2 regions of the Bacillus cereus group sp. BfR-BA-01316 genome follow, and region 1 is predicted to be linked to the other one. Evidence: predicted binding sites of a transcription regulator. Region 1 holds the regulator's gene; the other holds the start of a gene.

Region 1 (4,524 bases):
ATTTTGTTCCAGTTCTTCAATTTTTCGAGTACGTTGACGCTCTAACTGTTTACGTTCTTTTTCTTCGAGATAATTTAATTTTTCTTGTGCCACCACTTTTTGAACAGGTACTTCATCTTCTTGCTCTAGTTCCGCACGTTCAATCATTTCATTTTTCTTTTCAACGTAATAATCGTAATCACCTAAATATTCTTGTGCACCTTCTGTTGATAACTCAACAACGGTTGTCGTTACGCGATTAATAAAGTAGCGGTCATGAGAGACGAATAGAAGAGTACCTGGGTAATCAATTAAAGCATTTTCCAAAATCTCTTTACTATTTAAATCAAGATGGTTTGTTGGCTCATCGAGAATTAATAAATTGGATTTTTGCATCATAAGTTTTGCAAGAGCTAGTCGAGCCTTTTGTCCACCACTAAGAGAAGATACTGGTTTTAGTACATCATCCCCTGTGAATAAAAAGTTGCCTAGTATAGTGCGAATTTCTTTTTCAGGTTGCAGGGGATATTCATCCCATAGTTCATTTAAAACTCGCTTCGAAGATGTTAAGTTGGCTTGTTCTTGATCATAATAACCAACAGATACATTTGATCCGAAAGCAACGTTTCCATATAATAGCTGTAACTTATTCACAATGGATTTTAATAATGTAGATTTTCCAATTCCGTTCGGCCCAACTAAGGCAACACTGTCACCGCGAGTTAAGCGCATGTTTACATGTTCAATAATCGGTTCCTGATAATAGCCAATAGTTGCATCTTTCACTTGTAAAACATCATTTCCACTTTGTTTTTCAATATCGAAATGGAAGGAAGCTGATTTAGAATCGCCTAATGGTCTAGTTAATACTTCCATTCTGTCTAATTGTTTACGGCGACTTTGAGCACGTTTTGTCGTAGATGCGCGAGCTATATTTTTTTGCACAAAGTCTTCCAGTTTAGTAATTTCATCTTGTTGTTTTTCATAACGCTTCATCTCTTGCTCGTATAGAGCTGATTTTAAGTCTAAATATTTACTGTAGTTACCAACAAATCGTCGGCTTTCCTTATTAGAAATTTCGTATACTTGTGTAACGAGTTTATCTAAGAAATAACGGTCATGGGAAACGATTAAAATCGCGCCAGGATAGCCTTGTAAATATTGTTCAAGCCATGTTAGTGTCTCAATGTCCAAATGGTTTGTAGGTTCGTCTAAAATAAGTAAGTCTGGTCTAGTTAATAATAATTTCCCAAGAGCTAATCGAGTCTTTTGTCCACCACTTAATGTAGAAATTGTCGTCTGATGCGTTTCAACTGGGAAGCCAAGACCGCTTAAAATCGAGCGTATATCCGCTTCGTACTGATAGCCGCCTTGATCTTTATAATCTAATTGTAATTGGTCATAATCAGCTAATAATTTCTCGTATATAGCCGCATTTGAAAAGTTTTCTTCTTTTCCCATCTCTTGCTCTAGCCTTCGAAGTTTTGTCTCCATCTGCTGTAGATGTGTAAAGACGGTTAACATTTCATCCCAAATTGTTAAAGACGTTTCTAATCCGGTATTTTGAGCTAAATACCCCATTGAGACATCTTTCGGTTTTATAATTTCACCACCATCATGAGATAACTCACCAGCTATTATTTTTAATAATGTAGATTTTCCGGCTCCATTTCGTCCGACTAATGCGATACGATCTTTTGTTTGTACTTCCAATTTTATGTTTGCAATAATCGTTTCTGCACCGTATAATTTCGAAAGCCCATTCACTTGTAATAATATCAATGTTTTCACCTCAAATAATTTCTTAACTTTGCCATGTTTATATTTCTCAATCATACTAAAAATAGTGTATAGTTTAAAATAAAGAGAGAATACTTCTTCTCTTTATTATACAAGGAAATTCATGAGTACTAAACTGCTGTATTTGATTCAAGTATATGAATAAAGATAGGAAGAGAGGAGAGGTTATATGGATCAACAAAAAATTCCACAGGCCACTGCCAAACGATTGCCTCTATACTATCGATTTATCCAAAACTTATCTCTTTCTGGTAAGCAACGTGTTTCATCAGCCGAATTGAGTGAAGCGGTAAAGGTTGATTCCGCAACTATTCGAAGAGATTTTTCATATTTTGGAGCGTTAGGGAAAAAAGGATATGGATATAACGTAAATTATTTATTATCATTTTTCCGTGAAACACTCGACCAAGATGATATAACACGTGTAGCACTTATTGGAGTAGGTAATTTAGGGACCGCTTTCTTACATTATAATTTCACGAAAAACAATAATACAAAAATTGAAATGGCGTTTGATGTTAGTGAAGAGAAAGTTGGAACAGAAATCGGAGGAATTCCTGTATATCATTTGGATGAATTAGAAGAACGTTTATCAACTGATATACAAGTGGCAATATTAACGGTACCCGCTACAGTAGCGCAAGCTGTGGCAGATAGATTGGCAGAAACGAATGTGCATGGTATTTTAAATTTCACGCCAGCACGATTAAATGTGTCAGAGAATATAAGAATTCATCATATTGATTTAGCTGTAGAGTTACAAACACTTGTTTACTTTTTGAAGAATTATCCACAATAAAACGCAGAGGAGACGACCTCTGCGTTTTATTATTGTTTTTTCTTTGTGAATTTGACTAAGATAAGGCGAAGTGCCAAATTAAAATCAATTGTTGCCATAACTGCAAATAGTATTGTCCACACATTCCAAATTGTATCTGTCACGTTCGTAATGGCGAATCGTGTAAAGATACATCCTAGAAGGAAGTATAGTGCAGCCATGAACAATGGTGAGTTTCTCATACAAAAAATCCTCCGATAAAGCCTTGCATTTTCTCGGCTTCTTTAATCATTTCTTGAATTTGCTCATTGCTTACTACAATTTGAGCGACTGCAACGAATGTATTCATCGCAACATGAGCTGCAATTGGAACGATAATACGTTTCGTTTTTACATATAAAAAGGCGAATACGAGCCCCATAGCAGTGTATACCAACAAGTGAGTAAAATCAAAATGAATCGCTGCAAATACAAGGGAACTAATGATAGCGGCAATAAAGAAGTTAAACTTCTTATAAAGTGTACCAAATAAAATTTTTCTAAATACGATTTCTTCTAAGATAGGTCCAATTATAGATACAACAATAAGGAACCAAGGTGTTGTTCTTGCGATGTCCATAAGCCTTGCTGTATTTTCAGATCCAGGTTTAATACCTAGTAAATACATTTCAATCATACCAGCGATACTTTGTGAGAAAAATGCTAAGAAGAACCCGATAAAAATCCATCCAATTGTAGCTGGAACAGTAGAGCGCATTTTATCTAAATGCCTGTCACGAATATCTGTTCTAAGTAACCAAAGTACAATGCATAATGCAATAAAGAAGCTAATGATTGCCCAATGGCCAGTTATAAGCTGAATTTTTTCCTCTCTAGTAAATCCCCTATTATCATATAGTCCAGTTTTCAGGAGAAGCGGTAACCCGGCAATGCCTGATAACTGCATTAAAATGTATGTAACGATAATCCACCAATATTGTTTTTTCAAATGGTTTAACCATCCTTTCTAACGCTAGTGTATGAGATAAGGTAGGATAACATGTAAATATGCTACCTACGATATAAACTTTCATTTGAATTATATTTTTTTTGTAAATAAGTATTTGAAAATAAAATAGGAGACAGGAAAAAGTTGTACGTTTAGCGAAAACAACTTAGGGTGTCTTTCATATTGTAACATACAAGAAGTGGGAGCAACGATTCATATAGTAAAGGTAGTAGAAGAAGTAATGCTATATAGGAAAGTGCATAAAGTAATTTGCGAAAAAATTATGATTTTTTTACTTGCAAAAGAAATTGAGATTATTTATTATTAGAAGTGTGTTAGCACTCGTGTGACTTGAGTGCTAATAAATAAAATTTACATAACAAAATGAGGAGGTTATTGTTCATGCTAAAGCCATTAGGTGATCGCGTTGTAATTGAACTTGTTCAAGCAGAAGAAAAAACAGCAAGTGGTATTGTATTACCAGACACTGCAAAAGAAAAACCACAAGAGGGTAAAGTTATTGCAGTAGGTACTGGCCGAGTGCTTGAAAATGGTGAGCGTGTTGCTTTAGAGGTAGCAGCAGGTGATCTTATCATCTTCTCAAAATATGCAGGTACTGAAGTGAAATACGAAGGTACAGACTACTTGATTTTACGTGAAAGTGACATTTTAGCAGTTATCGGTTAATTATATACATTTTAAAAATTCAAGGGGGTCAAATATTATGGCGAAAGATATTAAATTTAGTGAAGAAGCACGTCGTTCGATGCTTCGCGGTGTCGACACTCTTGCAAACGCAGTAAAAGTAACGCTTGGACCAAAAGGTCGTAACGTTGTACTTGAGAAAAAATTCGGTTCACCACTTATTACAAATGACGGTGTAACAATCGCAAAAGAAATCGAATTAGAAGATGCATTCGAAAACATGGGTGCGAAATTAGTAGCAGAAGTTGCTAGCAAAACAAACGATGTTGCTGGT
Region 2 (4,524 bases), on a different contig from region 1:
GAAGCTGCACAAGAGATTGTGGATGGAAAGTTCCATGATCAATTTATTGTAGACCCAATTCAGGGCGGGGCAGGTACTTCAATTAATATGAATACTAATGAAGTAATTGCTAATAGAGCGTTAGAACGTATGGGATACGAAAAAGGTGAATATGCGAAAATTAGCCCAAACACTCACGTGAATATGGCGCAATCAACAAATGATGCGTTCCCAACTGGGATTCATATTGCAACTCTTATGATGCTAGAAGAACTTCTTGTTACAATGGAAGAACTTCACTCTGCTTTTCATGATAAAGCAAAAGAGTTTGATCACGTCATTAAAATGGGGCGTACACATTTGCAAGATGCAGTTCCAATTCGCCTTGGACAAGAATTTGAAGCATATAGCAGAGTGCTAGAGCGTGATATAAAAAGAATTAAACAGTCTCGTCAACATTTATACGAAGTTAATATGGGTGCGACAGCTGTCGGTACGGGATTAAATGCAAACCCTACTTATATAGAACAAGTTGTGAAGCATTTACGAGCTTTTAGTGGTTTCCCTCTTGTTGGTGCAGAGCACTTAGTTGATGCGACGCAAAATACAGATGCGTATACAGAAGTATCTGCAGCACTAAAAGTATGTATGATGAATATGTCTAAAATTGCAAATGACCTTCGTATTATGGCGTCTGGTCCACGTGTTGGGTTGGCGGAAATTCAATTACCAGCTCGTCAACCAGGTTCATCTATTATGCCGGGTAAAGTAAATCCAGTTATGGCAGAAGTAATTAACCAAGTTGCTTTCCAAGTAATTGGAAATGATCATACAATTTGCTTAGCGTCAGAAGCTGGACAATTAGAGTTAAATGTAATGGAGCCGGTATTAGTATTTAATTTAATTCAATCCATCAGTATTATGAACAATGGATTCCGTGTATTCCGTGAATATTGTATTAAAGGAATTACAGCGAATGAAGAGTTGCTTAAGCAATATGTTGAAAAAAGTGTTGGAGTTATTACAGCAGTGAATCCTCATATTGGTTATGAAGCAGCTTCTCGTATTGCACGTGAAGCAATTGCGACAGGAAAATCTGTTAGGGAGCTATGTTTAGAACATGGTGTACTTACAGCAGAAGAGCTTGATATTATTTTGGATCCATACGAAATGACGCATCCTGAAATTGCTGGAGCTTCTTTATTAAAGAATGAAGTGAAACTTTAATCAGTGGGGGCCATCCCCCACTGATTATTAGCCTTCACCAATCGGGCTTTTACGGGCAGCCCGACTCCCTTACATTCGCCGAATTTTGAGGTGGGAGTCTTACTGCCCACAAATAGCGGGGTAAAAAAATGTAATGTAAAAAGCACCGATCCATTTGGATCGGTGCTTTTTTTTAGAAGATATTAAATACAGCGTTTAATTGAAGTAAGCTAATAACAGCTAAGAAGATTAAACTGTATTTCATTGCTGTTTTAAATAAGGCAGATTCTTGACCAACTAGTCCAACTGCTGCACAAGCAACTGCTACAGATTGTGGTGAAACCATTTTCGCCATTGTACCACCTACTACGTTTAACGCAACGAGTGTAGAAGGAACGATGTTTAATTGATCTGCAGTTACTGCTTGAAGCGGTGCGAATAATGAACCACTTGATACTACTGATCCTGTAATGAATACGCCAATCCATCCTAAGATTGGAGAAAGAACTGGGAATGCATTACCAGTAGAAGAGAATGCAAGTCCAAGTGTAGATGACATACCAGAATAGTTCTCTACGTAAGCTAAAGCGATAACGCTACAAATTGTATATACTGGAGCTTTTAGTTCTTTAATTGTTTCAATCATTAGTTCTTTAATCATTTTACCATTTACGCGGTAAACGATAAGTGAAACGATAATTGCTAATACAATCGCAGTAGTTGTAGAAGAGAATACATCAAATTTGAAAATCGCTGCGAAAGGTGTATCAGCTTTTGTAATTGGTGCAGTTTTCATAACCATATTATGAAGACCAGGGAACTGAATGTTAAATACTAAGTTTGCTAATGGACCATCTGGAGCAAATAAAGCTTTAATCGGTTTTAAATTAAAGATTGTTACGAATGCAGTTAAGAATACGAATGGAGACCAAGCATATAAAATTTGATTGAATGTATGAGATTCTTTTTCTTCTTGTTTTTCTTCTTTAGCAGAAGATTTTGGCTGCCAAACACGTAAGAATAATGCAAGAGAGACCATACTTACAACGGCTGCGAAAATATTAGTAAGTTCTGCACCTAAGAAGTAAGTTACAAGGAACTGAGTAATTGCGAAAGAAACACCACTTACAAGAATACCTTGCCAAGTTTCTTTAATACCTTTAATTCCATCGACCATTGAAACAAGTAAGAAAGGTAAAATAATGCTAATGAATGGTAAAATAAGAACAGTTTGACGACCTATAGTTAATGCGTCGAGTCCAGTTAATTGTGCTGGTACTGTAACTGGGATACCCATAGCACCCATAGCACCACCAGCGATGTTAGCTACTAAACAAATACCTGCTGCTTTTAATGGATTAAAGCCCATACCTACAAGTAATGCAGCTGTAATAGCAACTGGAACCCCTAGACCAGCTGCGCCTTCTAAGAAAGCACCGAAAGAATAAGCAATTAATAATACTTGTAAACGTTGATCATTTGTAATGCTTGAAATACTATCGCGAATTATGTTGAATTGCTCTGTTTTAACAGTTAATTTGTAAAGGAAAATCGCTGCAATAACGATAGTACAAATTGGATAAAATCCAGATAAAATACCGAATCCGGCAGATGCTACAGCTACAGTTGCGGGCATTTTATAAACAAATATAGCAAGAATAATAGCGACAATCACACTATAAAGCCCAGCGATGTAACTTTTCATTTTGAGTCCCATTAAACAAATGATGAAACAGAAGATTGGAAGTGCTGCGATTAGTGCAGATAACCAAATATTGTTTAATGGGTCATAAATTTGTGTCCAAGTACTCATAATAATGACAACTCCTATCTATTGTATGTGAAGAAAATCACATTATTTGTGAAACTATTCACAATCGACTTACATGCTTAGTATATTCTCCTTCAACACTATTGTCAACGTGAAAAAGTATAATTATTCCATAATAGTGTTAAAAGTAACATTTTGTTCATAAAGTAGACAAAAAGCGTAATCAAATTGATTTGAATACGCTTCTATAAATTATTTACATATTCTTTCATTTTTTCATATGTCATTGGTCCCACATGCTTATATTGAATGACACCGTTTGTATCGATGACAAAAGATGTTGGAATGCTGATGATTTGATATGCGGCACTTGCCTGTCCTTTCTGATCTAATAGGACGGGGAAGGTGTATTTGTTTTCTTCAAGAAATTGTTTTACATTGTTCGGGTCTTTTTCAGTAGCTGTCGCATTTACAGCGACAATTTCAATCCCCATATCTTTAGTATCATGATAAAACTTTTCCATATCAGGTATTTCTATTTTGCATGGACCACACCAGCTTGCCCAAAAATTTAATATTACTTTTTTTCCTTTATAGTCTGTAAGGCGAACTTCTTGACCGGTGGTTGTTTCCAGAAGGAAATTGCGGGCAACATTGCCAACTTCAGTTCCAATGGGGGTGTTTGATTTTGAAGCTATATCTTCTTTGTTGTCTAATAGGAAGTGATCGATAATAGTCCAGCCAACCGCAATGCTAATTAACGCAATAATAAACCATTTTTTAATATTAAATCATCCTCCTTACTTAAATTTCCTTTTTATCGTAACAAAGTGGTTAAATATGGTCAAATTACTTTACGATAGGTTATCAATTATAGACGATATTTTACAATATCATTACTGTACATTTCAGTAAGGTGAAAATATAACAAAAAGCCTGATAAAACAACGTTTGTAAGCAAAGTATTGCTATCCCTTTGTTTTGCTTTTTTATTGTATCATATAGTATAATATTCAAAATCAGGTGGGATTTTTTCTTGAACTGTGTGCTGATAAAAGTCGGAAAATTTTCTCAGCATTATAGGTTGATAAAGTTATGTCGTAACAGGAAATATAAGAACAGATATATAAATAAATAAAAAGAAAATAAAAAATGAAAATGAGGGGAATTTTATGAACCAAAACCAATTTGACTGTCGTATTTCAGAAGAAGACGTACAGATGTTAAGAGCATTAGCTCATCCGCTACGTCTACGTTTAGTAATGGAACTAATGCAGCGTGGAACATGTAATGTAACACAATTACAAGAGGTATTAGAAATTCCGCAATCAACTGTTTCGCAGCATTTAACGAAATTAAAACAAAATAAAGTAGTACGCTTTGAGAGACGCGGGTTAGAAGTGTACTATCAAATTCATAACGATAAAGTAAGTGAAGTAGTAAAAACATTATTTTCTTAATTTTTGAATATTATGGAAAGAAGACGTGTAAAATATACGTCTTTTTTTATTTGGAAAAGATGTAATAATAGGAAGATTTGAGAGCGTATATATTAGCGTGTGAGAAAG

The links. The regulator Rex, encoded in region 1, represses fermentation and respiration genes when NADH is low (regulators of the CRP and FNR family bind a similar motif). The targets are predictions, from matches to a motif close to TTGTGAAATATTTCACAA.
Positions count from the first base shown of each region.
Region 2: a site for Rex is predicted at 3,045-3,062, ahead of MR071_RS16795 (lactate permease LctP family transporter). Genes of this name have one in related genera too.

Region 1 covers NZ_JAKUGX010000051.1:7,707-12,230, reverse strand. The annotation lists gene MR071_RS24120 (ABC-F family ATP-binding cassette domain-containing protein) at 1-1,761, opposite strand, end outside; gene MR071_RS24115 (redox-sensing transcriptional repressor Rex) at 1,949-2,578, shown strand; gene MR071_RS24110 (YdiK family protein) at 2,608-2,799, opposite strand; gene MR071_RS24105 (CPBP family intramembrane glutamic endopeptidase) at 2,796-3,545, opposite strand; gene groES (co-chaperone GroES) at 3,948-4,232, shown strand; gene groL (chaperonin GroEL) at 4,270-4,524, shown strand, end outside.
Region 2 covers NZ_JAKUGX010000022.1:62,808-67,331, forward strand. The annotation lists gene aspA (aspartate ammonia-lyase) at 1-1,206, shown strand, start outside; gene MR071_RS16795 (lactate permease LctP family transporter) at 1,379-2,998, opposite strand; gene MR071_RS16800 (redoxin domain-containing protein) at 3,202-3,741, opposite strand; gene MR071_RS16805 (ArsR/SmtB family transcription factor) at 4,129-4,416, shown strand.